One region of the Bradyrhizobium sp. CCBAU 45384 genome, then DNA from elsewhere that is predicted to be linked to it. Evidence: riboswitches for the same ligand, from Rfam matches in the RefSeq annotation. Region 1 holds a riboswitch; the other holds the start of a gene.
The links. A riboswitch is a leader RNA that binds a small molecule or an ion and turns the genes downstream of it on or off. The one in region 1 is predicted to bind glycine.

Region 1 (14,744 bases):
CTGCCTCATCGCCTATCGGCTAGCGATCATCTCATTTCGGGCAATCAAAGCTTCACGGCATCTCTTTCCATGAGCGACAAAACTCGAGAGATGCGTCGGGCATGGCGACTGTTCGCGCCGCCTTTCGATATTGTGCGAGTCCTCCACCTCGTAAGCGCGGTTGACAGACAGTTTACCGAGCGTCCGCATAGAGGACACCCCATTCTTTGGTGGAGTACGCGCCACACTCGATAGTTTTTTTCCCGGCCTGGTAGTCCGGGCTTAAAAGTCCTCCAAAGCCCTTCGTGCCGCCCGATCGGGCGGCATGAGGGTTCGCACTTCGTGTACTGCCGAGCTGCGGTCAATCTGCCTCGCATTGTGCGACGCATCAAAATTCGAAACTGGTCGCCGCAAAAAAACGCCTCGCAGGACGAAACTCTTGATGTCTCTCGTCAGACGGCGGGCAGAGAGTCGGCATGAAACGTGGCCACTTAAACAGCGACTCGCGCGTGTGAAAGCTTCACCTATAACGTTCAGACGCAGAATTTAGGCCAGACGAGATACCACATCGAGGGAATACGGCTCGTGAGACTGTTAGCATCGAACGTGACTAGGTCCAGTGGGCCGGCCCGTTCCGATCCTCGACATCTTTGATGGAGCACCATGTCCGAGATGCTTGTTTTCACAAAGCGAGAATTCGTTCCTTGTCTCAATCCCTCCTATTTCCAGTGACTCCGATGGCAGAGCTCTCACCCGTGCTTTCCGCAATTGATCAGCATCACATCGACCGACGGCGCTACCCCCATGGAGTCGCTTTCATGGATGGGCAATACCTGCCGATGTCCGAGGCCAAGATCTCTGTGCTCGATTGGGGTCTCCTGCACTCGGACGCGACCTACGACACCGTGCACGTCTGGAACGGCCGGTTTTTCCGACTGGATTTGCATCTTGACCGCTTTTTCGCAGGCGTTGAACGCCTTCGAATGAAGCTGCCTCACGACCGCGAGAAAATCGCGTCGATCCTCGAGCAGTGTGTCGCGTTGTCCGGCCATAAATCAGCTTACGTTGAGATGATCTGCACGCGTGGTTCGTCGCCGATATTCAGCCGAGATCCTCGCCAATCAGAGAACCGCTTCATTGCGTTTGCTGTTCCGTATGGCTCGGTCGCGAACAAGGAACAATTGGAAAGAGGCTTGCACGTCGCGATTAGCGAGACCGTTCGCATCCCGCCAAATTCAGTCGATCCTACGATCAAGAACTATCATTGGCTCGATCTGGTGAGAGGTCTTTTCGACGCCTACGACAAGGGCGCCGAGACGGCGCTGATCCTAGATACGAACGGACATGTCGCTGAAGGGCCAGGCTTCAATGTGTTCCTTGTAAAAGATGGATCGTTGAGGACACCCGCTTTTGGGGTACTGCCCGGCATCACGCGTCGAACCGTGCTCGATCTTTGCGCTGAGATTGGGCTCCCCGCGACCGCTGGCGAAATCAGCCGTGATGACATCAAAAAGGCTGATGAGGTGTTCATTACCTCCACAGCCGGCGGTATCATGCCCGTGACCCGCATCGACGACTCTAAGATTTCCAAGGGGCAGGTCGGCTCCGTCACGCGCCGGCTGATGGATCTCTACTGGCAAAAGCACGCAGATCCGGCGTGGTCGACTGCTGTCATTTATGCTTGATCGGAAATGAACCATGCGCTCGCTCTTTGGTCAGCGACTTCGTGACAATCTCGATGAGCTATCATCGCGAAAACTACTGAAAATCGAGCAAGAGGTCGCCTCGCCTCAGTCGACGCATGTTCACCTCCGCGCGCTTGGTGAGCGCGATCTCCTGAACATGTGCGCCAACAACTATCTTGGTCTAGCCAATCACCCAGCCCTGTTGCGAGCGGCGCACGCAGGTCTCGAACGGCATGGCTTTGGAATGTCGTCCGTGCGATTCATTTGTGGGACGCACACAGTTCATCGATCGCTTGAAAACAGGCTTTCCAGCTACCTTCGGACGGAAGACACGATCCTATTCGGTTCGTGCTTCGATGCGAACACCGGGCTGTTTGAGGCCATGCTCGACGCTGACGATGCCGTAATTAGCGATAGCCTAAATCATGCAAGCATCATAGATGGAATTCGGCTCTGCAAGGCGAAGCGCTTTCGCTATGCCAACAATGATATGAACGAACTAGAGCACGCTCTAAGCGAGGCAAGTCAATGCCGAACAGTGCTAGTTGTGACCGATGGCGTATTTTCCATGGATGGCGCTTCCGCGAATCTTCCAGGCATCTGCGAGCTAGCAAAACGTTACGGCGCCTTGGTCATGGTCGATGACTCTCATGCCGTGGGGTTTATCGGGCCAGAAGGGCGAGGAACACCGGCGCAGTATGGGCTGGAAGATCAAATTGATATTCTTACCGGCACGCTCGGCAAGGCACTTGGTGGCGCATCTGGCGGGTACGTCTCAGGCCGTAGTGAGATCATTTCCTGGTTGCGACAGTGTGCGCGCCCATACCTCTTTTCAAACTCGCTGATGCCTGCAATCTGTGAGGCTTCATTGGCCGCAATCGACTTGGCAGAAAGCGCAGACGATCTCAGGCAGAATCTCTCCGCTCGCACTGGTCAGCTACGACAAGGATTGAGCGGCCTGGGATTTCAAGTTTTGGGCAACGATCACCCAATTGTGCCCGTGATGACCGGGGACGCGGCAGTGGCGGTCCAGATTGCTGAGTTCTTGCGTGCCCATGGCATTCTCGTCGTTCCCTTCTCGTATCCTGTTGTCCCGGAAGGCGCTGCGCGGATCCGCATGCAGGTAAGTGCCGCCCACAGTGCGGACGACATCGAAAGAGTAATTGCAGCATTCCGATCAGCAAGGTCGGACCTTAACAAGCCAACTGTCACACACGAGCTCTAAGCTCCTTGGCTAGGGTTCCAACATCGTTCATCGGTAAGAGACCAGTTCACGGCGGGGACGCAAGATCGCTTCTCCGGCATGGTCCAAATACATTGAGGCGGGACCGTAAGGTCAGCTACGCGTAGAAATCGAGCGCGCGACCTGGATTGCGCTCCGTCATTAAAGAGCAACTTAGTTCACTAATCGAAGCTAGCATTTTAGCTGCTGTAGTTTTGGCGCTCGCCAAGCCTTTGGTTGGCGAGATGAAACGAGACAAACCGGGCGATTCAGATAGCCAGCATTGTCTCAACCAAATTCACCCAATAGCCGATGCCATATGGCAATGCTTCATCATTGAAGTCATATGCCGGGTTATGCACACCGGCGGTCGGCCCGTTTCCAATGAATATCATTGCGCCCGGCCGGGCCTCGAGCATGTAAGCAAAGTCCTCGGCCCCCATACCTGGTTTGATGTTCTCGTCCACAGAAGCGACTCCGACCAGACTGCGTGCCGCCCTGGTCGCCAGATTGGTCTCCTCGGCGCGGTTGAAGGTCACTGGAACCGATCGACGGTATTTGAACTCGATATCCGCGCCGAATCCGCGCGCGATACCCTGGGCTGCCGCCATGATCTGGCGTTCGGCGAAGTCTCGCAGTTCCGAAATATGAGTTCTGACAGTGCCGGCCATTTCGACTTGATCGGCAATGACGTTGTAGGCATTGGCAGCATTCAACTTGGTCACTGAGATGACGAGCGACTCGATTGGATTCATGTTGCGCGAGACCAGAGTTTGCAAGCCGACGATGATCTGTGCGGCAATTACGACCGGATCGATGGTCTCATGCGGCTTGGCCGCATGGCCGCCCCGCCCCTTCACGACAATGTCAAAATCGTCCTGCGAGGCCATGATCGGCCCATCGCAAATGCTGAACTTGCCGACCTCGGTGCCCGGAGCGTTGTGCATCCCAAAGACTTTGGAGATGCTGAAACGGTCCATGATTCCTTCCTGGACCATTTTCAGGCCGCCGGAGGGAAGTTCCACTTCTTCTGCCGGCTGAAAAATCAAAGCGACGCAGCCCTTGAAATTGCGCGTCCTGGCAAGATATTTCGCAGCGCCCAACAACATGGCCGTATGACCATCGTGCCCGCATGCGTGCATTTTACCCGGCACTTTCGAGGACCACGGCTTGTTTGAGGCCTCAAGGATCGGCAGCGCATCCATGTCGGCCCTCAACCCAATGGTGGGACCGTCTCCACCCTTCCCTTGAATCAATGCAACGATGCCGGTTTCAGCTATCCCCGTTTCGATGCGATTGATACCGAATGAGGCGAGCTTCTCGGCGACGAACTTCGCCGTATTGTGTACCTGAAAGCCGAGCTCGGGATTTTCGTGAAGATAGCGCCGCCACGCGGTCACCTCACCCTGGAAATCATGAAACTCATCAACACTATGCATGTCAAACCTTAACGTATGAATCCAATACGACACAGCACCGCTCGAGTGTGGCGGAGTCTCGGTGGGCACGCGTGAAGCGGCCTCGTACAATTTTTTCAGCACTCGCTCGCATTCTCACCTTTTTTCAATGGAGTACGCCGTAAGCAAAAGGTAGAGATGTCATGGCAGGACGTCGCATCTATTTGGCGCGACCGTGTTGGCTTCTGCACTCTGCTCGTGAACTCCAACTTGCCATAGTCTCCTAAGCCGACTTGCTGATATCTCACACTCTCATGCGGCCACTGAGACACAGGCCTAAAACGCCAATAAGACGTCATGGCCGCTACAGGCTTACGGCGAGAGCGCGGCAGCTCTTCCCTTCTGCTACGTTCCGTCTTCTTATTTGGCGACCACCGGCATTTTTCTCGGAGCACGAGAAGTGAGCAACTGCGAGCCAGTTTCGGTTACGACAACCACCTCTTCATGCAGCATCAGCTTCGGTGATCCGTCGAAATATGAGGGATATGAGGTGCTCGGTTCAATATTAATGATCATGCCTGGCTTGAGTATTGTCTTGTCATTCGGTTGGACCGACGGTAACTCCGGCATCCATAAGCCCATGGAGTGTCCCATTCGGCCAATGTTGGTGGCTTTACCGCGATTGTTTGAGCCATTTAGTACGGCCGACATTGCGCTCCAGACGTCACAGATCGGAATGCCAGGTTTAGCGGCGGCAATTCCCGCTTCGGTGGCATCCCACACGACCTGATAGGCATCCTGGGTGTGCGTATCAGGTGCGCCGAAAGCAAAGTGTCGATCGAAATCGCTCCAATAAAAGTCGAACAGGCAGCCGGCATCAATAAACAGCACGTCTCCATCCGACAAAAATTTGTCGGTCGGAACACCGTAAGGACGCGTATATCCCCCGCGGCCAGAAACACCCACGATCTTGCTTGTCTTCTCGACACCGCGACTGAAACATTCGAATTCGAACTGGCGACAGGCCTCGCGTTCCGTCATTCCAAGGCGCAGCTTTATTGCCAGCTCTTCAAATGCGTCCGACACAAGGCCGCATACGGTTCGAATTCTGCCGACTTCTAGCGGAGACTTGATCATTCGCAAGGGGGTGAAAATCGGATCCGATGCGTCGACGAACGTTCGAGGCTTGATCGCATCCGCAACACGCAAGAAATCTCCTGCAGGGAAGCCAAGCCTACTCTCCGCACCAAGCTCTACGCCGATTTTTGCGTCCTCTGGCAGTAGCTCACGCAACGCTCTGGCAAGTGCGGACACACCCTCGTCTTTCGGATTTGGGCTAGGCCAGCTCCGGCAATTTTTTACCCAGGTCGTGTCTTTATAAAACTGGTCGATTCCCTCTGGGACGACCGCAACCGGGTCACCTGACGAAAGAATGAGAAGAAATCGCGGCCGGGTTGTTTGCTGCGGGGTCGTGCTAGGTTCACCAATAAAATATCGCAGATTGTGTTCGGACGTCGCGAGAACCGCGTCAATGGCATGCTCCTTCATCAAACGCCGCGCGCGCTCGAGCCGGCCCTCGTATTCGATCAGGGGAAACGGATCATACTGAATGGTCCTAATCGAACCCATCGCCATACCGTTCATCGCTCTTCTCCAGACAAACACGTCAATCGCAGGACGACCGACAATCTAGATGCTGGTCCGACAGCAGATGGCTGCCTTCGCGCACTCATTCGATAATATCCTGCGGAAGAGTCGCGCGGAGTTTTTTATGCGAAAGCATCGGAATACCAAGCTCCTCTGCGAGCAGGCGAGCAACCCTCTTGAAAGGCGCTTTTAGCTTGTCGTGGTACACGATGCTTTGAATCCCGCCTACAATCGAATGCACGCAAGCTCTCAAGTCGATCAACCGACTTTCCTGATCGTAACCGGCCGACACGAGCCAGTGGTTTGGTAGGACATGACTTGCCGCGATCGGGGGTCGATCGTGCGACTGCAATACCGCGTTCGTGAAGCTCGGCTCGAAGTGAACACCTCCGATACAGAGCACGGAGTGTACCGGTTCCTCAATGCGATCGAAAATTCGCAGTAGCGATCGCGCCAGCACTCGGGCCGCAAGAGGATTTGCCCATTCTTCGGGCGAGCTTCCGATCTCGATATCGACGGCCGACGGTCGCAGGTCAGCGAGAAGGGTACCAGCATCACCGCCCTTGATGCCCGACCAATGAGTCGCTTCCAGGTAAGTGCGAAAGGAGTCAAGACCGGAACTGACCCGCTCGGCTTCGACCGCTAAAAGAAGCCCCCGCGTAATCCGGGGGTCGACCGCGCTGAAGGTCCCCGTACCCAGATCGCCGGTCGTTTGAACCGAGAAGATCGCGTTTGGCGCATTAGTGCCCTCGTGCCAATTCACGATGCCAATAACGTTGGCATCGCCGAAGCGATCATTGAACATTGGCGCGTAGCGCGCATAGTCGTTACTTACGACCTCGTTCGTGGCCACGATCGAAATTCTGGCGTCATGCAAGCCAGCGACTTCGAGGACAGAGTACCCATCGAATTCGAAACTCGTTGCAACAAGAGCGCATTCCGCCTTGAGAGCATCCAGAACGTGCCCCGCGACCGGGTCCTTTTCTCGATCGACGCAGAAGACAAAGACGGCATGCCTCATCGAGGTCCTCCGTCGAGTTCAAAGCAGGTCGAGAGCGTAGGACGTCTATCTTCAACTTGGCGCCGTCGTCTTTTCGACTTTCTCGGAAAACACCCTGCTCTTTGCCCGGAACTCCGAGCTTGCACGGCGAGAGCGGGCGGGCGGGAGGCGCTTAACTCTAGCCCGAATAGCGTTACGGCGCCCCTCGCGAACTGAGTTCTGTCATGGGCTAGCCTGTTTGGCGCAGCAGCCAGCGGAAATCGCGGAAATTGAAAATCACGGCCGCGGATCGCGGGACCAGCAGCGAACTTAGGCCTGCGCGGCGAACAAGAGCGAATCCTGCCGCCATATGCCAGACACTTCGACACAAGTGGTGTGAAGAGCCCTTCATCGAACAGAGCGACCGCCTCAGGCGTGCAGGCCTCCATTTTGGCTCGACGTTGAAAGAGATGCATGCCAGGCACAGCTTTGTAGGGTCCTACACCACCGCATATTTATTAGAGCGTCGCCACGCAAACATTGTGCGTTCTTTTGGGAATCCCGCAGCATTTCTGCGCCAGCCGCCCATAGCTCGCTGGAAAGCACTGGCATCCAGCGAATGCAATCGTCAAAAAGCGAGATCAGCATAGTACTAGGCAGCAAACCACCTGCTAATCTGGGTGGGCAGCTAGGGCAAACATCGAGTTGTCGCTTACGCAGCCGATTTTTGGGTCAGACAATTCATCACGGCTTGACAGGTAGTGAGTACGTCTGAGAGTGTTATCGTGTCTGATGATGGTGTGCGGGAGAGCGCGATAAGCCTGCAAAGGCGTATCACCGCCGACGGAGCAACTCCCCAAGGAAACTCTCAGGCCCAGGACCGCACACTGAGGACGATCTGGAGAGAGGTGCCGGTCAGCACCCACCGAAGGGGACCGTGATCCACGAGGATTGCGGAGAAAGCTCTCAGGTGCACGGACAGATTTGGGGACGGAGACATGGCGAAGCCATTCACCGTTCGTTCAATCCTGTCCTGGAGCATACGATGAGCACGATCATCATAATCGGGTCCGGTATCACCGGAGTTACAACTGCCTATGCCCTAGCCCGCCGCGGCTATTCGGTCACAGTCTTTGATCGCCAACGCTATCCGGCGATGGACACTTCGTTTGCGAACGGCGGCCAATTATCGGCAAGTAATGCCGAGGTCTGGAATAACGTCGCAACGATCGTAAAAGGCCTGAGGTGGATGCTGCGCAAAGACGCACCATTGTTGCTGAACCCAAGCCCCAGTTTTCACAAATATACTTGGCTGGCAGAGTTCGTAAGCCAGATTCGAAACTACCGCCACAACACGATCGAAACGACGAAGCTAGCGATAGCTGCTCGCAAGCATCTTTTTGAGCTAGCCGATCGGGAGAGCATCGATTTCGACTTGGAACGGCGAGGAATTTTGCACGTTTATTCGAGCAAGCCCGACTTCGATGCGGCCTCTCGCGTGAATCAGTTGCTGCTCAAGGGTGGATTGGATCGCCGTCCGGTGACGCCTTCTGAAATGCTCGCAATAGAGCCGGCTCTGCGCGACTACTATTATGGTGGCTTCTTTACCCCGTCTGACTCAACCGGCGACATTCACAAATTCACGCGCGGCCTCGCTGCGGCTTGCGAGCGAGGGGGCGTACGCTTCGTCTTTGATGCAGAGATCTGCGGCATGCGGTCCGACCGAGACGGTGTGGTCGTACACTGGAAACGAGGTTCGTTGAAGGAAGAACTCAATGGCGAACGCGCAGTGGTTTGCGCGGGGGTCGGCAGCCGCCGCATTGCTTCAATGCTGGGGGACAACATAAACATTTATCCCGTCAAGGGGTACTCCATCACGGTAGAGCTGGGAGACGAAACGAGCCAAAAGGCTGCGCCTCGCGTCAGCCTGCTGGACGAGGCCACCAAGATCGTGACCAGCCGGTTAGGAGAAGATCGCTTCCGGGTCGCGGGGACCGCCGAGTTTAATGGCGAAAACCGCGACATCCGCTGGGACCGAATTCAGCCCCTGATACGGTGGGTAGAGCGATCGTTTCCGGATGTGTCCACCGCGCGGGTGGTGCCATGGGCGGGCTTGCGTCCAATGACACCTAGCATGATGCCGAGGGTCGGCCGAGGCAGACGCCCGAATGTTTTCTACAACACCGGCCATGGCCATCTCGGCTGGACATTATCCGCTGTCACAGCTGAAATGATCGCTGATGTCATTATGACAGACCGCAGCAACACTCGGCTGAGCGCATCCGTGCCCTGATCCTGTAGAGTGGGTCCTGCTATACTCCCGCCGATATCGGGGCGGGAGCATGTCGCTTGTGACAGCGCCGAAGCGGATTTGCACTCGCCTTCGAAGGGTGATGCGCCCCTCAGTGCCGGGCGACTTGGTTCCCGCAATTCCTTGTTTAGGTAAGACGGACCACTTGGCTCGTTGCTTCCGAAAGCCTCGGTACGACTCAGTTGTTGGAACTTTTCCCGAGTTGACGAGCCACAAGTGGGGCTGCATGAGCAATGTCATTTCTTAGCAAGGCTCACGCCGCACACCCAGTGAAGTGCCGCATTAAGGGCAGCTTGCCGGCTTTGCGCGGCTCGAATGAGGCGTACCAAAGCCGTTCCGCGCGCTCACCCCAGCGTAAAGCCGCCCGATTGAACGGCTCTTCATCTCAGACACAGGGATGCATTCGCCAAGCTCAACATCTTGTCCACGCGCAACCGCCGCGGAGCGACGCATCGCTGTTCGCCTAGCTGACGCTCATCTTCGTGAAGTCTGCATGGCGGACTGAGGGCCTTTCGAAGGGCATTTTGCAAGCCATGCAGCATATTTCTTGTAATTGCCGTTAGATCGACGATACTGATGTCATAAAGAGTGTTTTTCGACGAGATTTGACTGATGTGAGATGTTTTTCTGCGAAAGTACGCGATCTTTTGCAGAATTTCCTCTTTAGCCTGGAGCCTGTTATGAGGTACGACCGAATCGACGCTCACATCCTGGAAATCGTGCAAAAGAATAACCGTCTCACATCCGAGACGATTGGCGAACTGGCCGGGCTTTCCGCTACCGCCTGTCAACGCAGGCTAAAGAGGCTTCGCTCGGACGGCATTATCGAGGCGGACGTTTCGATCGTTTCGGCCAAGGCGGTCGGAAGACCTATTCAGATGCTCGTGCTGGTGACATTGGAGCGGGAGCGCTCGGACATAATCGACAGGTTCAAAAAGGCGATCAAATCATCTTCTGAAGTCGTCAATGGGTTTTACGTCACAGGCGATGCTGACTTTGTCCTATACATAACCGCACGCACCATGGACGACTATGAGCAGTTCACGCGGCGATTTTTCCGTGAGAACCCCGATATCAAGGGCTTCAAGACCATGGTGGTCATGGACCGGGTAAAAGCCGGATTTGCTATTCCAATTGAGGCTCCGTCCGAGGATTGAGTGCCTCACCAACCAGACCCCACCTACCTGCTCCATCACCAAGCCGGGCGAGGTGTCGCGGTACCCGTTATGGAACGAGCGCAGGTTTTTGCGCATTGGCGCGGCGCAACTTTCGACTGAGTGGCGTCACCTCCAGGCTATCAACACCATTCGCTCATCGTGGGCGCTTCGTGGCGCGAGCGAGCTGGATGATTCGGTCCGATGAATCTCACTAACGAGAGATGTCGGCTTGGCCAGCACGCCTCGCTGGCGCCCTTTTTCGTCGCGCAGCGCGAGTAAACGCTGCAAGTTTCCTTCGATTCTGTGCTCTAAGCGGCTACGCGCGATTAAGTATTCAGACCGCTTCAGAGTATGGCCTCACCTATATGCGTTCACATCGCTGCTGCCTTTGGGCAGACTTGAGAAGATCGGCTGCGCTTCAGTTGCGCGCCAAGGCGCGGCGGCTCGCCCGGCGGCGCCTGTCACGAGGAAATCAACTTTTTGAATCAATACAAGGCGCCGAAAGGATAAGGCCTCTGGCTCAGTTGAGTGGCATCTGGCCTTTGCCGGCGGCATCTCGCAGGGAGTGACTACGGAATGAGCCGTGTCGAGAAAGCGCGCACTTGCAGGGCAACAGCAAGGTTTACTCGTCAGGATCGGGATCGTGCGAGGCGGCCCCCTTGGCGTGAAGCTGACTATTTTGAGGTTTCTCTTACATCTAAGCAGCGCAAGTCGAATGACGCCGGACCACCCGTTTGCCACCAGCCCCTCTTCATCCTCATTCGTCGAACCATCCGGGGTAAGGCAGCAGCTAGATGACTCCTCTCAAGCCTCGAACAATTAGCACTGAAGGTATCACAGCGCCCTTCCGCCACCTCACCTTTCGGCGCATCTGGCTCGCGAGTCTGCTTACCAACCTGGGCGCACTGATCCGGAGCGTCGGCGCAGCGTGGGCAATGACACAGATGACAACGTCGGCGGATAAAGTTGCGCTCGTTCAGACCGCGCTTTTGCTACCGGTTATGCTGATTTCGATGCCCGCAGGCGCAATTGCGGATATGTATGACCGGCGGATCGTGATGCTTGTCGCGCTCGGCATGTCGCTAGCTGGTGCGACCGCGCTGACGGCACTTACCTGGCTAGGGATGGTCACGCCAGACTCCTTGCTGATCCTGTGTTTTGTAATCGGCAGCGGTGTGGCTCTGATGGATCCTGCCTGGCAATCCTCAGTTAGCGAGCAAGTACCCGCGGAAGCACTTCCCGCTGCGGTCGCGCTGAACAGTATCAGCTACAACATCGCGCGCAGCGTGGGACCGGCGATCGGCGGCATGGTGGTTGCGGCAGCCGGCGCAGTCGCTTCGTTTGCCCTAAATGCATTGCTATATCTGCCATTGCTTGTTGCACTGTTCTTGTGGAAGCGAATTTCCGAACCGTCATATCTTCCGCCCGAAAAGCTAAGCCGCGCCATCGTTTCGGGGCTCCGCTACATCGCTAACTCGCCCTCGATCAAAATCGTGCTGATTCGTTCCATGATCACCGGCGTGATCGGAGGTGCCATCATCGCGCTAATGCCGCTGGTCGCCCGTGATCTCCTTGGAGGCGGTGCTCAGATCTACGGGATAGCTCTCAGCGCGTTCGGACTTGGCGCGGTAATTGGAGCGCTCTATGTACCCGAAGTACGAAAGCGGCTGAGCGGTGAAGCAGCAATTCGCGCCTGCGCACTGTCAATGAGTGGGGCGCTTCTGGCAGTGGCGTTGAGCCACGAGCTGGTTCTCACATCGGCCGCACTTGTCCTTGCCGGGGCCGTGTGGATGATCTCCTGGGCTCTCTTCAACATTGGCGTGCAGCTGTCGGCGCCGCGCTGGGTGGCAGGACGCTCCCTCGCAGCCTACCAAGCAGCAAGCTCGGGAGGCATTGCTGTCGGTAGCTGGGGCTGGGGTCATTTGACCGATGCCGCCGGTGTCGACACGGCGCTTTTGATATCATCAGGGCTGATGTTAATTTCTCCACTATTGGGGCTTTGGCTGCGTATGCCTCGCATAAACCTGCAAAGCGAAGATGCTGAGGCGCTCGCGCATCCTGAGGTTAGGCTCGCGCTAACCCACCGCAGTGGACCGGTTGTGATCGAAATCGAATACCGCGTGGCACAAGAGAATGCGCGGGCCTTTCATAATATCATGCAAGATGTGCAGCTGTTCCGAAAGCGGAATGGTGCGTATGGTTGGTCGATTGCTCGCGATATCGCTGATCCTGAACTGTGGACAGAACGCTACCATTGCCCCACGTGGCTTGATTATCTGCGTCAACGCAATCGCTCGACGCATTCAGAACGCGCGCTAGATCGTCAAGCAGCGTCCTTTCACGTGGGTCCGGAGCCCGTGCGTATCCGGCGCATGCTAGAGCGTCCGTTTGGCTCCGTTCGGTGGAAGGACGATGTACCCGACCATACCGCCAGCGAGGCATTGCTCGGTGACTATAACCGGAATCGAACGTAGTGACTGTCAAGAATCGCCCAGCTTGATGTCGCAGACGCAGTATCGCGCAGGCTCTCCGACAGCAGAAACGGAGCGCAAGCACTGGACCGAGAGCGGTTCCGATGACGGCACCTGCTGCAGGTACCTTGTTTGCGTCGAGGCTGCTCGTCGGCACGCCGGGTGTACTCAGCCGCGCCCCGCTTGGCCGACCCAACATATGGAGCAGGTCGCTTGTGGCAAACGAACTTCCGCTTCGTCACAAGGTGTTGGAGGATAGGAGCAAACGGAGGGCGGATATCAAACCCGATCTACTAGATTGAGTATCGCGTAAATCCTTCTTTGCGGCTTTCGGCCCACCCACCCTGGATTTATGACACTTAAGCATCGAATTCAGCTCAGTGCCTGTTTTGACGCGATCCATCGTCATGAAGCTTTGAGACGCCTAAATATTCCTATTCCCGAAGAGTAGCCTGTAGAGGCTTCGCTGAAGGTGCACTTCGTTTGGTCGTGCATGTGTGCAAGCTCCCAGTCCATCTCGACTTCGGCAAACAAGTGATCTTCCGCCTTCACGCTGGCTGAATCAACTATCGCGCTATATTTCGGACGATCGTTCCAGTTTCCTCAATTTACTTGATGCGCCGCTGAACGGCCAACGCCGGAGCCGACAGATTCGACTAGTTCCGGCTGAGGTTCTCCTGCTACAGGAAGTCGAGAATTGTCAGATCAAACGTAAGCGTAGCGCCGAGGCCCTTTGGATTGTTTGTGCGGAGTCTTGAGACCACCGCTAGAAGAGTCATCTTCTGGAAGGGTGCTCATAATGGACGACCATTCTGACGACATAAGACGACCGTTGTCACCACGTATCGAAGTGTATGCTGGTGCAGGTCGCAAGCGCTGGCCGGACGATTTGAAGGCGCAGATTGCCGCCGAAAGCCTCGAGCCGGGTGCGGTTGTCACGGATGTCGCCCGTCGTCATGGCTGCCGGCCCCAGCAGGTGCATGACTGGCGGCGCCGTGCGCGGTTGGGCCAGTTGGTGTTGCCGGCGTCGGCGGACACGCTGTCGTTCGTGCCGGTGGTATCGGAATCCGCGTTGCCGGCGACCGTAGAACCCTCCGGGTCGCCGGAAGCCGCCGTTGTGACGGTCGAGTTCCAAGGGGCGCGCGTAGAGGTGCGCGGGACGCCTGGCCTTGCTGTGCTGAGTGATGTGTTCCTAGCGCTCCGACGGACACGTTCATGCTGACAATGCCCGCGAGCCTCATGATTTACGTGGCGACGCAACCTGTGGACTTCAGGAAGGGTGCGGAGGGCTTGGCGCTGTTGGCGAAAGAGACGCTGGGCCATGACCCGATGAAGGGCGTAGCGGTGGTCTTCCGTGCGAAGCGCCCCGATCGAGTGAAGATTGTCGTCTGGGATGGCACCGGCCTTGCGATGTACTGGAAGCGGCTCGATGGCAGCGGCTTCAAATGGCCACCCATCGTAGCCGGCGTGATGCGGATGAATGCCGCCCAGTTGTCAGCGCTTCTGGCCGGCATGGATTGGACACGCATGCACGCGCCTCGAATCCCGCAGCCGAAAGCGCTTGCGTAAAAATACAAATCTTCGCTGCATCACGGCGCGAAGCATGGCAAGCTCGGGCCAATGAGTGATTTGCCCAATGAGCTGCCAAGCGATCCAGCCGAGTTGCGTGTCTTTGCCGCGGCTCTGCTGGATCGCTGCGCCAGGCTCGAGCGGTTGCTCAAGCTTGCAAAGGATGCGCAGTTTGGCCGGTCCTCGGAAAAGCTGGACGCTGATCAGCTACAGCTTGTTCTGGAGGACATCGAAGAGGCCGTCGCAGCTCTCGAAGCAGCCGAGGATCGCGCCAATCTCGGAATTTGCGAGAAGAGAACTGCCGCACGCCGGGCCAATCGTGGTCAG
Region 2 (14,744 bases), on a different contig from region 1:
ATGCCGCGCTCACCGAAGTGGATCGCCTGCGCGAGCGGCTGGAGCTGGAGAACGCCTATCTCCAGGAAGAAATCCGCATCGAGACCAATCCGCGCGGCATCATCGGCCAAAGCGAGGCGATCCAGAAGACGCTGCGCCAGGTCAAGCTGGTGGCACCGACCACGGCCGCGGTGATGATCACCGGCGAGTCCGGCACCGGCAAGGAGCTGATCGCGCGCGCCATCCATGAGGATTCCACCCGCAGCGACCGGCCGCTGATCCGCGTCAACTGCGCCGCGATCCCGCGCGAATTGTTCGAGAGCGAATTCTTCGGCCATGTCCGCGGCGCCTTCACCGGCGCGACGCGCGACCGCATCGGTCGCTTCGAGCTCGCCGATGGCGGCACGCTGTTCCTCGACGAGGTCGGCGAGATCCCGCTGGAATTGCAGGGCAAGCTGCTGCGGGTGTTGCAGGAGGGAAATTTCGAGCGCGTCGGTCAGGAGCGCACGCGCACCGTCGACGTCCGCGTCATCGCCGCGACCAACCGCGATCTCAAGCAGGAGGTCCAGCGCGGCCGATTCCGCGAGGACCTCTATTTCCGCCTCAACGTGTTCCCGATCGAGACGGTGCCGTTGCGCGAACGGCGCGAGGACATTCCGCTGCTCGCCCAGCATTTTCTCAACCGCGAGGGCAAGGCGCTGAAGTCGAATTTGCGCCTGTCGGAGGGCGATGCGCGTCGGCTCGCCCGCTACGACTGGCCCGGCAATGTCCGCGAACTGCAGAACGTGATCGAGCGCGCCGCGATCCTGTCGCAGAACGGCCGCCTGCGCATCGATTTGCCTGATGCCTCGGGCACACAAGCCGCCACCGGCACCGCTCGCCAGAAGGCCGAGGCGCGGCCGGCCGTCATGACATCATCCGAAATGCGCGACCACGAGCGCGCCAACATTCTGGCCGCACTAGAGGCCTGCGCCGGAAAAGTGTTCGGCCCCGGCGGCGCGGCCGAGATGCTGGACATCAAGCCGACCACGCTGGCCTCGCGGATCAAGGCGCTGGGCATCACGCCTCGTCCGGCGAAGTGACGGCGCGTTCGTAGGGTGGATTACGCCTTCGGCTAATCCACCCTACGAACCGCTTGCTAACCAATCCGCCCTACGGGCTGCGCTTCGCGATGAAGGTGCCGTTCGGCTGGTGGTACACGAGTTCCTCGATCGCACCGGACGGGCCGCGGCGGAATTCGGTGCGATAGCCGTCGAGCTGGACGATGCCGAACGTCGCGCCCTGGTAGGGCCGCAACCGGTAGAGCGGCACGAACGGAATTTTCAGCGTCAGCTCGCCCTCGGCATCCTCGGTGACCACGTGGGTCTGATCGCCGCGAATATATTCGCCGACGCAGGCCGACCGGAACGCAGGGTCGATACATTCGCCGGCGGCGGCGCGCGTGAAGACGATGTCCGGCACCAGCGCCTCGAGCTGAGCCGAGAGGCTAGCAATGTTGCCGTCGCGGTCGGTCGCAAAGGTAATCACGAGATCGTCCGGATTGAGCTCTCCGAAAACGTAAGGCAGTTGGAACGAATCGTAGTGCCGGTGTGCGAGCTTCGCCTTGGTGCCGCGCCAGGCCCAATGCAGGCTGTCGCCGTCTTGGGTGATGACCACCCGGCCATAGGCCGGGTGCTCATAGGCGCCGCAAAAATCCGCGAGATCATGGCTGGGCTTCGTGTTCAGCTTGCGCGCCGTCGGCTTCGCCGCATCGTCGCTTTTCTGCTGCGCCAGCGCCTTGCGGCGCATGTCGCGCAGGCGGTCCAGCCAGGGCACGGGTTCGTTGCCGGCAAGATGATCGTGAACGCGGTTGATCAGGATGCTGGACACCGGGTTGGCGCCGGTGTTGGTGAAGACGGCGACGCCGGTGTTTCGCGCCGGCATGAGGCGCATCAGCGTGCTCCAGCCGAGCCAGCCGCCGGAATGTCCGACCACGCGCTCGCCGCGGTAGGTGGTGTTGTTGAAGCCCAGCCCGTAATGCGAATGGCCGAACTCCTCCCACTCGGCAGCGCTTGCGAAGACGAGCGGCGATTGCATCTCCCGGACCCGCGCGGAGGACAGCAGGCGCTCGCCGGCGAACTCGCCTTCGGCCAGCAAGAATTTCATCCAGTTGGCGAGGGCGGCAACCGAGGTGACGATGGCGCCGGCGCCCGTCGTGGTGATGGGGAAGAATTTGCTGCGCGAGCGCACGTCGCCGCGTTCCACCAGATAGGGAACGGCGGCGTCGGTGGCAGCGGCGTGCTCCTCGACCGAAAAGCCGACCGGCATCCGCAATTTGTCGGTCAGCCGGGTGCGGATGAAATCTTCATAGCTATGACCACTGATGCGCTCGACGACAAGGCCGGCGACATTGTAGGCGAGATTGTTGTATTGAAATTCGGTGCGGATGTCCCGGGCCGGCTCGAGGTGACGCAGCGCCGTCATCATCTCGCCACGCGAGAGATCGGCTGGAATCCAAATCCAGTCGTGGCGGGGCAGGCCGGAGTGATGGCTGAGCAGATCGCGCACGGTGACGCGCTCGGTCGCGATCGCGTCATGCAGGCGGAATTCGGGAATGACGTCGCGGACCGGTCTGGTCCAGTCGAGCCGTCCCTCGTCCACCAGCAGCGCCAACGCCGTGGCGGTGAACGTCTTGGTGATCGAGCAGATCAGGAACTGCGTCTCCGGCGTCGCGGGCAGCCCGGCCTCGACGTCGCGCTGGCCCCATGCCCTGAGCAGCACCGTCTCGCCGTCCTGCACGACGGCGAGCGTCACCGCCGGCACCTGCCACTCCGCCATCGCCTCCGCGGCCAGCGCGTCGAGCCCGGGGATGAGGGTTGTGATGCTCGTGTCGCGTTGGGCAGATCGACTGGACATGGCGCATTCTTTCTTCCGCTCGCCGCCGCAACCGCTGGATGACGACCCGTAATGTTACCAACCGTAGCATTAGCAACCGACCGATTGCAAGCTGTAGGCGAAACGACGCGAGTCATCGCTTCCGCCTTTGCTCTTCGAATTACGGCGGACAAGTCGTTCGAACACCATGAGAGATCGTGCCTGGCGGATCAGCGGCCCGCTCGAAGCGAGCTAATTTCCACATCCGCAGTGCCGTAGGGTGGGCAAAGCGGAGCGTGCCCACCATCTCTCTCCGACACAAAAAGTGGTGGGCACGGCGCAATACGCCTTTGCCCACCCTACGAGGCCTCGCCTGGCCTACGCACTCTGCTCCATCATCCCCTGCAGCCGCACCAACTCCGTCTCCAGATCCCGCTCCACATCCGCGGCCCGGATCTCCATCACGCGATAATCCCGCGCCTCCAGCCACGCCCGCCGCGACGCGCGATCAGCGGCAATTGTCTCGCCCTCGCCCGGATTGACCAGCTCGATCGCGATCCGGTGCGGGAATGATACGAAGTCCGGGATGTGGCGGCCAACCGGGGTCTGGCGCTTGAACTGGCCTGCAAAGCGACGGTCGCGCGTGAGCGCCTGCCACAGCAAACGTTCGGCATCCGTCGGGTTGCGCCGGAGCAGGCGTGCAAGGCCGCGCACGGTCGAGCCGCTGTCGGGCGCCCCGCCAGCCTGCCCGTGCTCGGCCAATAGCGCGCGCAGGCGCGTCGCCTGCTCGCCGTCGAGCACGCCGCCCTTGGCCGGGCCCTTGCGCCCTTCCGCGATCGCCATGACCACCCCGTGGAGCGTGTGCATGTCCTGCTTGGTCGGCTCCATGCGGGTGAAGATGTTGCGCAGGTTCACCAGCATGGTGTCGCGCTTCTCGGCCGGGCGCAGGAATTCGACCTTGTCGAGCTCGCGCACGAGATTGTCGAAGAAGGCCTGAATCTGGTGCTGCGAGGCGCGCTCGGAACGTTCAGGCATGCTGTGAGGCAGCTCGCCCGCCGTCATCAGCTTGAACCATTCATAGCCGACCAGCAGCACCGCCTGGGCGAGGTTGAGCGAGGCAAAGCCCGGATTGACCGGGAAGGTGATGATGTGGTTGGAGAGCCCGACCTCCTCGTTGGTCAGCCCCCAGCGTTCGCGGCCGAACAGGATACCGGCTTTGCCGCCGGTCGCGACATGCCGGGCGATCTCGCTGGCTGCCGCCTCCGGCCCGACCACGGGCTTGGCCTGGTCGTGCGGGCGCGCGGTGGTGGCGAACAAGAGGTCGAGGTCCGCAACCGCCTGCTCGACGGTGTCGAACAGTTCGACCTTTTCCAGGATGTGGTCGGCGCCGGCAGCTGCCCGCTGCGCGGCGATGTTGGGCCAGCCGTCACGTGGGTTGACGATGCGCAAGGCACCAAGCGCGAAATTGCCCATGGCGCGCGCGGCCATGCCGATGTTTTCACCGAGCTGCGGCTCGACCAGGATGACGATGGGACCGTCGAGGGAAAGGCCCGTCTTGCTCTTGTCTGTCCCCGACATCTGGCTTCGCTTTCACAACTGTCTCAAGGCCTTGGCAAGGCCCACTTAGGAAATGATTCAAGGCGGCTACCGGCCGGCCCGGGCGCTGCCCGCCTGTCGTTTGCCTGTCCTGATAAAATTCTCAAGGGAAATAACGGCTTGGATTCGACTTTTGAATCTCGCCTGAAACCTCACCCCACCCCGGGGCCCCGCTCCCCGTCTGTGGAAGCTGGATGGGCTAAAAGTGCATAATCGCTTGGCTTTCGCCCGCCGCGATCCAGTGCTAAGAGGCGGCGGATATTCACGTTGGCGCCAATGGCGCCGTTCCCAAGAGGGCTTCCCCGATCATGGCAAAAATCAAGGTATCCAATCCCGTCGTCGAGCTCGATGGCGACGAGATGACCCGGATCATCTGGCAGTACATCAAGGACAAGCTGATCAACCCGTTCCTGGATGTCGAGCTGCTCTATTTCGACCTGGGCATGGAGTACCGCGACAAGACCAACGATCAGGTGACCATCGACGCCGCCGAGGCGATCAAGAAGGTCGGCGTCGGCGTCAAGTGCGCCACCATCACCCCTGACGAGGCCCGGGTGAAGGAGTTTGGCCTCAAGCAGATGTGGAAGTCGCCGAACGGCACCATCCGCAACATCCTCGGCGGCGTGATCTTCCGCGAGCCGATCATCTGCAAGAACGTGCCGCGCCTGGTTCCGGGCTGGACCAAGCCGATCATCATCGGCCGCCACGCCTATGGCGACCAGTACCGCGCCACCGACATCAAATTCCCCGGCAAGGGCACGCTCTCGCTGAAGTTCGTCGGCGAGGACGGCACCGTGATCGAGAAGGAAGTGTTCAAGGCTCCGGGCGCCGGCGTCGCCATGGAGATGTACAACCTCGACGACAGCATCATCGACTTCGCCCGCGCCTCGTTCAACTATGGCCTCTTGCGCGGCTATCCGGTGTACCTGTCGACCAAGAACACCATCCTCAAGGTCTATGACGGCCGCTTCAAGGACATCTTCCAGGAGATCTTCGACAAGGAGTTCAAGAAGGAGTTCGACGCCAAGGGCCTGACCTACGAGCACCGCCTGATCGACGACATGGTGGCCTCGGCGCTGAAATGGTCCGGCGGCTATGTCTGGGCCTGTAAGAACTACGACGGCGACGTGCAGTCCGACACGGTCGCGCAGGGCTACGGCTCGCTCGGCCTGATGACCTCGGTGCTGCTCACCCCCGACGGCAAGACCGTCGAGGCCGAAGCCGCCCACGGCACCGTGACCCGCCACTACCGGGAGCACCAGAAGGGCAAGGAGACCTCGACCAACTCGATCGCCTCGATCTTCGCCTGGACGAGAGGCCTCGCCCACCGCGCCAAGCTCGACAACAACCCCGAGCTGGCGAAGTTCGCCTCGACGCTGGAGAAGGTCTGCGTCGACACCGTCGAGGAAGGCTACATGACCAAGGACCTCGCGCTGCTGGTCGGCGCCGACCAGCGCTGGCTCTCGACCACCGGCTTCCTCGACAAGGTCGCTGACAATCTGGTGAAGGCGCTGGCGGCGTAAGCTGCCCTGCGCATTATTTTCGCCCGATCGGGGTTAGACATCGTGATGGGCCGCGCGCAGGCGCGGCCCATTCGTTTTGGCACCATCGTGCGGAGGTCTCCCATGTCCATCACCAAGTTCGCCGTCCCCTGCCTGCTGCTCGCCGCCGTGGCCGGGCCGGCCTCCGCCGATCCCCTGCCCGAAGCCATCGCCGCCCCAGGCGAGAGCGTCGTGCTCAGCGCCCATGCCGAGGGCGCGCAGGTCTATGAGTGTAAGCCGGGTGCTGACGGCAAGCTCGCCTGGACCTTCCGCGAGCCGGTCGCGACACTGCTCTCCGAGGGCAAGACCATCGGCCGCCACTATGCCGGCCCGAACTGGGAGCTCGCCGACGGCAGCGCCGTGGTCGGCAAGGCCATCGGCAACGCGCCGGGCGCGACGGCTGCCGATATCCCCTGGCTGAAGCTGGAGGTCGCCTCCCGCCGCGGCAGCGGCGCGCTGACGCCGGTGACGACAGTCCAGCGCATCAACACCCATGGCGGCAAGCTCGACGGGTCCTGCGACAAGGCCGGCGAGTTCAGAAGCGCGCCCTACTCGGCCGACTACATTTTCCTGAAGAAAGGCTGACCGCTCAGCGGTCGGTGCGCTCGCGCTCGGCCTGCGCCAGCTCCGTCGCCGCGAGATCGCCGGTCTCCTCGAGCCGCGCTTTCGCGGTGGTGTGGACATGGGCGGCGAGCGTCGGCATGCGCTCGATCAGGGCGTGAAAATGCTGTGCGTCCAGCACCAGGAGCCGCGTCTTGCGCGTCGCGGTCACCGTGCCGCTGCGTTTTGTTTTGTGCAGCAGCGCGATCTCGCCGAAGAAGGTGCCGTCCGCGAGCCGCACCTGCTGGTTCGGCAGCGTGATCTCGACCTCGCCCGCAGTGATGAAATACATCGACGAGGCGGGATCCCCCCGTCGCACCAATATCTCGCCCTGCTCGATGGTGCGGGCGCGCAACAGCCGCATGATGTCGGCGATCTCGGCGGCCGACAGATGCGAGAACAGCGGCACCCGCGCCAGCATGCCCCAGGTGACGACGAAGTCGCGCCGCTTCACCTCTTCGGCAAAGGCGGTCGAGATGATCGCGACCGGCAGCGCGATCATGGCAAAACCCGAGATGATCGCGAACACCGAGACAAATTTTCCAAGCGCAGTCACCGGCACGACGTCGCCATAGCCGACGGTGCCGAGCGTCACGATCGCCCACCACATCGCATCCGGAATGGTGCCGAGCTTGGTCGGCTGCACGTCGCGCTCGATGGCATAAAGCAGCGAGGCGAAGGTCAGCACCACGCCGATCAGGATGACGACGCAGCCGATCAGCGCGCGCCGCTCGGCATGCACGGCCGCGAGCAGCGAGCGCATCGCCGGCGAATACCGTATCAGCTTGAAGAACGGCAGCACGCCAAGCGCGGCGAGCGTCGCGTGGCGCCCCATCACCAGCACGATAGCAGCGGGCAGGAACGCCATGAGGTCGATGATGCCGAGTGCCGAGAAGGCGTAGCCGAGCCGGTCTGACAGCGCCGAGCCCTTGCGCGGCGTGTGGCCCGCGACCGTCCACAGCCGCGCCGCATATTCCAGCGCGAACACGATCACGGCCAGAATCTTGATCGCCGAAAAGAGCGTGCCGTACCGCGCGTCCAGCTCCGGCACCGAGGCGAGGATCATCGCGACCACGTCGAGCACAATGACGCTGATGACCAGCTGGATGAAGCGCGATCCGACCGAATAGGCCAGGGGATCGTGCTCCAGCAATTCGTAGAGGCGATCCCTCAGGTTCGGATCGCGAAGCCCACGTCCTCGCGGAACGAGGCGCATGGCTTCACGCAGCCCCCATCGCTTTTTCGATCGCCGCGAGCGCCTCGGTCGTCTTGGCGCCGTCGGGGCCGCCGGCTTGCGCCATGTCGGGACGGCCGCCGCCGCCCTTGCCGCCGAGCGCCTCGGAGGCCACGCGCACGAGGTTCACCGCGTTGAAGCGCGCGGTGAGATCGGCGGTGACGCCGACCACGACGCCCGCCTTGCCGTCCTCGGTGAGGCCGACGATGGCGACCACGCCGGAGCCGATCTGCTTCTTGGCCTCGTCGGCGAGGCTCTTGAGATCCTTCATCTCGATGCCCTCCACCGCGCGCGCCATCAGCTTGACGCCGCCGACCTCATGCACGCCGGACGCTGCACCGCCACCGGCTGCCGCGCCGCCCCCCATCGCCAGCTTCTTGCGGACATCGGAGAGCTCGCGCTCGAGCTTCTTGCGCTCTTCCATCAGCGCGGTGATGCGCGCCGGAACGTCGTCAAGCGAGGTGCGCAGCTCATTCGCCGCGGTCTTCGCCAGCGCCATGGTGTCGTTGGCATGCTTGCGGGCGTAATTGCCGGTCAGCGCCTCGATGCGGCGCACACCGGAGGCGACCGCGCTCTCGCCGGTCAGCGTGATCAGGCCGATATCGCCGGTGCGCCGCACATGGGTGCCGCCGCAGAGCTCGACCGACCAGCCGAGCGCATTGGCGCCGCGCTCGCGCGCGGTCTTGCCCATCGAGACGACACGCACCTCGTCGCCATACTTCTCGCCGAACAGCGCACGCGCCCCGGCCTCGCGGGCCTCGTCCACGCCCATCACGCGCGTCGTGACCTCGTCGTTCTCAAGCACCACGTCGTTGGCGATGTCCTCGACGCGGGCAAGTTCTTCCGGCGTGATCGGCTTCGGATGCACGAAGTCGAAGCGCAAACGATCAGGCGCGACCATCGAGCCGCGCTGGGCGATGTGATCGCCGAGCACCTGGCGCAGCGCCTCGTGAATGAGATGCGTCGCCGAGTGATGCGCGCGGATCGACGAGCGCCGCGCATGATCCACCTCGAGCTGCAGCGCCGTGCCGACCTTCAGCTCGCCGCCCTCTACCGTGCCGACATGCACGAAGAAATCGCCGAGCTTCTTCTGCGTGTCGGTGACGCGGAATTTGATCCCGCCCTCGCCCGTGAGCACGCCGGTGTCGCCGACCTGGCCGCCCGATTCCGCGTAGAACGGCGTCTGGTTCAGCACGATCGCGCCCGTCTCGCCAGCCTTGAGGCTGGCAACTTCAGCGCCGTCCTTCACCAGCGCCGAGACCACGCCTTCCGCGCTCTCGGTCTCGTAGCCCAGAAATTCGGTCGCCCCGAGCTTCTCGCGCAGCGGGAACCAGATCGCCTCGCTCGCCGCCTCGCCCGATCCCTTCCAGGATTCGCGCGCCTTGGCCTTCTGCCGCTCCATCGCGTCGGTGAACGCGGCCTGGTCGACGCCGATGCCGCGCGACTTCAGCGCGTCCTGCGTCAGGTCCAGCGGGAAACCATAGGTGTCGTACAGCGTGAAGGCGACGTCGCCGTCGAACATGTCGCCCTTCTTCAAGGACGCGCTCTTCTCGTCCAGAATCGCCAAGCCGCGCGAAAGCGTCTTGCGGAAGCGCGTCTCTTCCAGCCGCAGCGTTTCCTCGATCAAATTCTCCGCCCGCATCAAATCAGGATAGGCTTGGCCCATCTCGCGGACCAGCGCCCAGACCAGCCGATGCATCAGCGGCTCTTTCGCGCCCAGAAGCTGCGCATGGCGCATGGCACGGCGCATGATCCGGCGCAGCACATAGCCGCGGCCTTCATTGGACGGCAGCACGCCATCGGCGACCAGGAAGGCGGAAGAGCGCAAATGGTCGGCGATGACGCGGAACGAGGCCGCGTTCTGCTCGGTCGGCCCGCTGCCCAGCGCCGACGACGTCGCGTCGATCAGATGGCGGAACAAATCGGTCTCGAACACGCTGTCGACGCCCTGCAGGATGCAGGCCATGCGCTCCAGGCCCATACCGGTGTCGATCGAGGGGCGCGGCAGATTCACGCGCTCCTCCTTCGTCACCTGCTCATATTGCATGAACACCAGGTTCCAGAATTCGAGGAAGCGGTCGCCATCCTCTTCCGGCGAGCCGGGAGGGCCGCCCCAGATATGGTCGCCGCGGTCGATGAAGATTTCCGAGCACGGGCCGCAGGGGCCGGTGTCGCCCATCGCCCAGAAATTGTCCGAGGTCGGGATGCGGATGATGCGGTCGTCGGAGAAGCCGGCGATCTTCTTCCACAGCCCGTGCGCCTCGTCGTCGGTGTGGTAGACGGTGACGAGCAGCTTGTCCTTCTTCAGGCCGAAATCCTCAGTGATGAGCTTCCAGGCCAGCTCGATCGCGCGCTCCTTGAAATAGTCGCCGAACGAAAAGTTGCCGAGCATCTCGAAGAAGGTGAGATGGCGTGCGGTATAGCCGACATTGTCGAGGTCGTTGTGCTTGCCGCCGGCGCGCACGCATTTCTGCGACGTGGTGGCGCGCTGGTAAGGCCGCTTCTCGACGCCGGTGAAGACGTTCTTGAACTGCACCATGCCGGCATTGGTGAACATCAACGTCGGATCGTTGCGCGGCACCAATGGCGAGGACGACACGATCTCGTGGCCGTTCTCGGCAAAGAAGTTCAGAAAGGTCGACCTGATCTCGTTGACGCCGCTCATGTTCATCCAATCGGGTGTGCTGGAGCATGATCCGGAAAAGTGTGAAGGGGTTTTCCGGAAAGATCATGCTCAAACAAAGAGCTAAAGCGCGATGACTCTCAGCGCGCTTTAGGACCCGCCAATTTGCCATCCAAACCTGGCGATTTGGGCTGATATCTGCGGGCCAAAGCGCTTTTAGACAAGGCCTGCTTTCCTGTCCAGAAACTGTGCAGAGAGATCAGAGGGTTGCCGCAGTCGCGTCATCCCCTGCAATCCCGTTGAAAGCCGATAGTCCTGCGTTGACAGGCTTGGCTGGCCTGTGGTCTTTACCCATCTATATCGTACGGCCACGTCGGGAGAGACCGGCATTGGGTGCCGGCGCCGAAGGAGCAACCGCCCCGGAAACTCTCAGGCAAAAGGACCGCGTGGCTTTGACGACATCTGGAAAGAGGCGCTGGCGGGCTTAAGACCCGGATAGCGTCCGCCGACGGGATAATACTCTCAGGCACAGCGACAGATGGGGCTTCGACTGGTTTGTCTCGGGGAATCGTCCCCGGGGAACCGCCGAGGGCCCCTGTGATGTCCGTGCGTGACGACAAAGACTCCCTGAAACGTACCCCTCTTTACGACCTGCACCTGACCCTTGGCGGCAAGATGGTGCCGTTTGCGGGCTATGACATGCCCGTGCAGTACCCCGCGGGGGTGCTGAAAGAGCACCTCCATACCCGCAATTCCGCCGGCCTGTTCGACGTCTCCCATATGGGCCAGATCGCCCTCCGGCCAAAGTCGGGCAAGGTCGAGGACGCCGCCCGCGCGCTGGAGCGGCTGGTGCCGCAGGACATCGTGGCGATCGCACCTGGCCGCCAGCGCTACGCCCAGTTCACCAATGCGGACGGCGGCATTCTCGATGATCTGATGGTCGCCAATTTCGGCGACCATTTGTTCCTGGTGGTCAACGCCGCCTGCAAGGCCGAGGACGAGGCGCATCTGCGCGCGCATCTCTCCGATACCTGTGTCATCGATTCGCTCGCCGATCGCGCGCTGATTGCGTTGCAGGGCCCGAAGGCGGAGTCGGCGCTGACGAAATTATGTGCAGCAGCGCCGGCCATGAAGTTCATGGATGCCGGCCCGCATATTGTTGCCGGCCTCGCCTGTTTCGTCTCACGCTCCGGCTACACCGGCGAGGACGGGTTCGAGATTTCAGTGCCTGCGGCGGATGCCGAACGTCTGGCGAAGACGCTGCTGGAAAATCCTGACGTGATGCCGATCGGCCTTGGCGCCCGCGACAGCCTACGGCTGGAAGCCGGGCTCTGCCTCTACGGCCACGACATCGACACCGCGACGACTCCGGTCGAAGCCGCGCTGGAATGGTCGGTGCAGAAGAGCCGCCGCAGCGGCGGCGCGCGAGCCGGCGGTTTTCCCGGCGCTGAAAAGATCCTCGCGCATTTCGATCACGGCGCATCCCGCCGCCGAGTCGGCCTGCGGCCCGACGGCCGCGCGCCCGTGCGCGAGGGCGCACTGTTGTTTGCCGATAGCGAAGGTGGCGAGCCGATTGGAAAGGTCACTTCGGGCGGCTTCGGCCCGAGCCTGAACGCGCCTGTTGCGATGGGCTACGTGCCCACGCGTCTGAGCGCGCTCGACACAAAGCTCTTTGCGGAAGTGCGCGGGCAACGCCTCCCCCTCGCCGTCGCCGCCATGCCCTTCGTGAAAAACACCTACAAACGCTGAGGACTAAGATAATGACCACGACGCTGTACACCTCCGACCATGAATGGCTCGCGATCGACGGCGATGTCGCCACCGTCGGCATCACCGATTACGCGCAGTCCCAGCTCGGCGACGTCGTGTTCGTCGAACTGCCCAAGGTCGGCCGCAGCCTGAAGAAGGCGGAAGCTGCCGCCGTCGTGGAGTCGGTCAAGGCCGCCTCCGACGTCTACGCGCCGATCTCGGGCGAGGTGGTCGAGACCAACGACGCGCTCGCCGCCGAACCCGCGCTGGTGAACTCGGACGCGCAGACCAAGGCGTGGTTCTTCAAGATGAAGATTGCCGACAAGAGCGAGCTCGGCGGCCTGATGGATGAAGCCGCCTACAAGGCCCACACGGCGTGAGATGAAGCGAACTCTGACCTCATATTCGGTGTCATCGCCCGCGCAGGCGGGCGATCCAGTACGCCGCGGCCTATCGGCCCCAGCCGAAGCGGCTGCGTGTACTGGATGCCCCGCTTTCGCGGGGCATGACAGCGACAGCAAAATCTAAAGCGAGGACCCATGATGACCGCGCACCGCAAATCCAATGGCGACACCGCCAGTTTCGTCCGCCGCCACATCGGCCCCTCCGTGCGCGATGTCACCGCAATGCTCGAGACGGTCCGCGCGAAGAGCGTCGACGCGTTGATGTCGGAAACGCTGCCGGCCGCGATCCGGCAGGCCGCCCCGCTCGATCTCGGCAAGCCGCTCAGCGAGACCGAGGCGATCGCGCATATGGCCGAGCTCGCCCGTCAGAACCAGGTCTTCACCTCGCTGATCGGCCAGGGCTATTCCGGCACGATTTTGCCCGCGGTGATCCAGCGCAACATTCTGGAGAATCCGGCCTGGTACACGGCCTACACGCCCTATCAGCCCGAGATCAGCCAGGGCCGGCTGGAGGCGCTGTTCAACTTCCAGACCATGATCTGCGACTTGACTGGCCTCGACGTCGCCAACGCCTCGCTGCTCGATGAGGCCACCGCCGCCGCCGAAGCCATGGCGCTCGCTGAGCGGCACTCGAGGGTCGAGGCGAAAGCTTTCTTCGTCGACAAGGACGTGCATCCGCAGACGCTCGCCGTGATGCGCACCCGCGCCGAGCCTCTGGGCTGGAATCTGGTCGTCGGCGATCCCCTCACCGATCTCGACAAGGCGGACGTGCTGGGTGCGCTGCTGCAATATCCGGGAACCTCGGGCGCATTGCGCGACCTCAGGCCCGTGATCGCAGCGCTGAAGGCGAAGGGCGCGCTCGCAATCGTCGCCGCTGATCTCCTCGCGCTGACGCTGATTGCTTCGCCCGGCGAATTAGGGGCCGACATCGCGATCGGTTCGGCACAGCGCTTCGGTGTGCCGATGGGCTATGGCGGACCGCACGCCGCCTATATGGCGGTGCGCGATGCGCTGAAGCGCTCGCTGCCCGGCCGCATCGTCGGCCTCTCCGTCGACTCCCGCGGCGCCTCCGCCTATCGCCTCGCGCTGCAGACCCGCGAGCAGCACATCCGCCGCGAGAAGGCGACCTCCAACATCTGCACCGCGCAGGTGCTGCTGGCCGTGATCGCCGCGATGTACGCGGTCTATCACGGTCCTGAGGGCCTTGCGCAGATCGCGCGCAATGTGCATCGCCGCGCCGCCGTGCTCGCGGCTGGCTTGCGCAAGCTCGGCTTTGCGCCTGAGAGCGAAGCTTTCTTCGACACGTTGAGCGTCGATGCCGGCGCCAAGCGCGCCGAAATCATTGCGCGCGCGACCGCCGAGAAGATCAATCTGGGCATCGGCGATACCGCGCTTCGCATTGCGCTCGACGAGACCACGACATCAGCAACGGTCGAAGCCGTCTGGCGCGCCTTCGGCGGCACGCTGTCCTATGCCGAGATCGACGGCACCACGCGCGAGGCGCTGCCGGAAGCGCTGAAGCGCGCCACCGCGTTCCTCACCCATCCGGTGTTCCACGCGCATCGCTCGGAAACCGAGATGCTGCGCTACATGCGCAAGCTCTCGGATCGCGACCTCGCGCTCGACCGCGCCATGATCCCGCTCGGCTCTTGCACCATGAAGCTGAACGCGACCACTGAGATGATGCCGCTGACCTGGCCGGAGTTCGGCTCGCTGCATCCGTTCGCCCCGCGCGAGCAGGCGGCCGGCTATCACGCGCTGTTCGCACGGCTGGAGAAGTGGCTGTGCGACATCACCGGCTATGACGCGATCTCGCTGCAGCCGAACTCCGGCGCGCAAGGCGAATATGCCGGGCTGCTGGCGATCCGCGGCTATCATGCGGCGCGCGGGGAGAGCCATCGCAAGATCTGCCTGATCCCCTCCTCCGCCCACGGCACAAACCCGGCCTCGGCCGCGATGGTCGGCATGGACGTGGTGGTTGTGTCTTGCGAGAAGAACGGCGACGTCGACGTCAATGATCTCCGTGCCAAGGCGGAGAAACACTCGAACGATCTCGCCGCCGTGATGATCACCTACCCCTCGACCCACGGCGTGTTCGAGGAGCATATCCGCGAGATCTGCGACATCGTCCATGGCCATGGCGGCCAGGTGTATCTCGACGGCGC

Region 2: another riboswitch for glycine. It lies ahead of gcvT (glycine cleavage system aminomethyltransferase GcvT); the one in region 1 lies ahead of XH80_RS10305 (D-amino acid dehydrogenase).

The regions. Positions count from the first base shown of each region.
Region 1 covers NZ_LBIZ01000097.1:84,772-99,515, forward strand. Annotated here, with positions in the region: gene XH80_RS10280 (aminotransferase class IV) at 798-1,664, shown strand; gene XH80_RS10285 (glycine C-acetyltransferase) at 1,678-2,889, shown strand; gene XH80_RS10290 (M20 aminoacylase family protein) at 3,156-4,325, opposite strand; gene XH80_RS10295 (M24 family metallopeptidase) at 4,704-5,927, opposite strand; gene XH80_RS10300 (D-aminoacyl-tRNA deacylase) at 6,013-6,951, opposite strand; glycine riboswitch at 7,703-7,802, shown strand; glycine riboswitch at 7,806-7,893, shown strand; gene XH80_RS10305 (D-amino acid dehydrogenase) at 7,955-9,202, shown strand; gene XH80_RS10310 (Lrp/AsnC family transcriptional regulator) at 9,901-10,377, shown strand; gene XH80_RS10315 (MFS transporter) at 11,172-12,851, shown strand; gene tnpA (IS66-like element accessory protein TnpA) at 13,648-14,070, shown strand; gene tnpB (IS66 family insertion sequence element accessory protein TnpB) at 14,064-14,417, shown strand; gene tnpC (IS66 family transposase) at 14,469-14,744, shown strand, end outside.
Region 2 covers NZ_LBIZ01000008.1:149,939-164,682, forward strand. Annotated here, with positions in the region: gene XH80_RS01865 (sigma 54-interacting transcriptional regulator) at 1-1,061, shown strand, start outside; gene XH80_RS01870 (serine hydrolase) at 1,132-2,874, opposite strand; gene XH80_RS01875 (TrmJ/YjtD family RNA methyltransferase) at 3,211-4,410, opposite strand; gene XH80_RS01880 (NADP-dependent isocitrate dehydrogenase) at 4,737-5,951, shown strand; gene XH80_RS01885 (DUF3455 domain-containing protein) at 6,054-6,554, shown strand; gene XH80_RS01890 (cyclic nucleotide-gated ion channel) at 6,559-7,785, opposite strand; gene alaS (alanine--tRNA ligase) at 7,790-10,468, opposite strand; glycine riboswitch at 10,791-10,880, shown strand; gene gcvT (glycine cleavage system aminomethyltransferase GcvT) at 11,027-12,175, shown strand; gene gcvH (glycine cleavage system protein GcvH) at 12,187-12,555, shown strand; gene gcvP (aminomethyl-transferring glycine dehydrogenase) at 12,718-14,744, shown strand, end outside.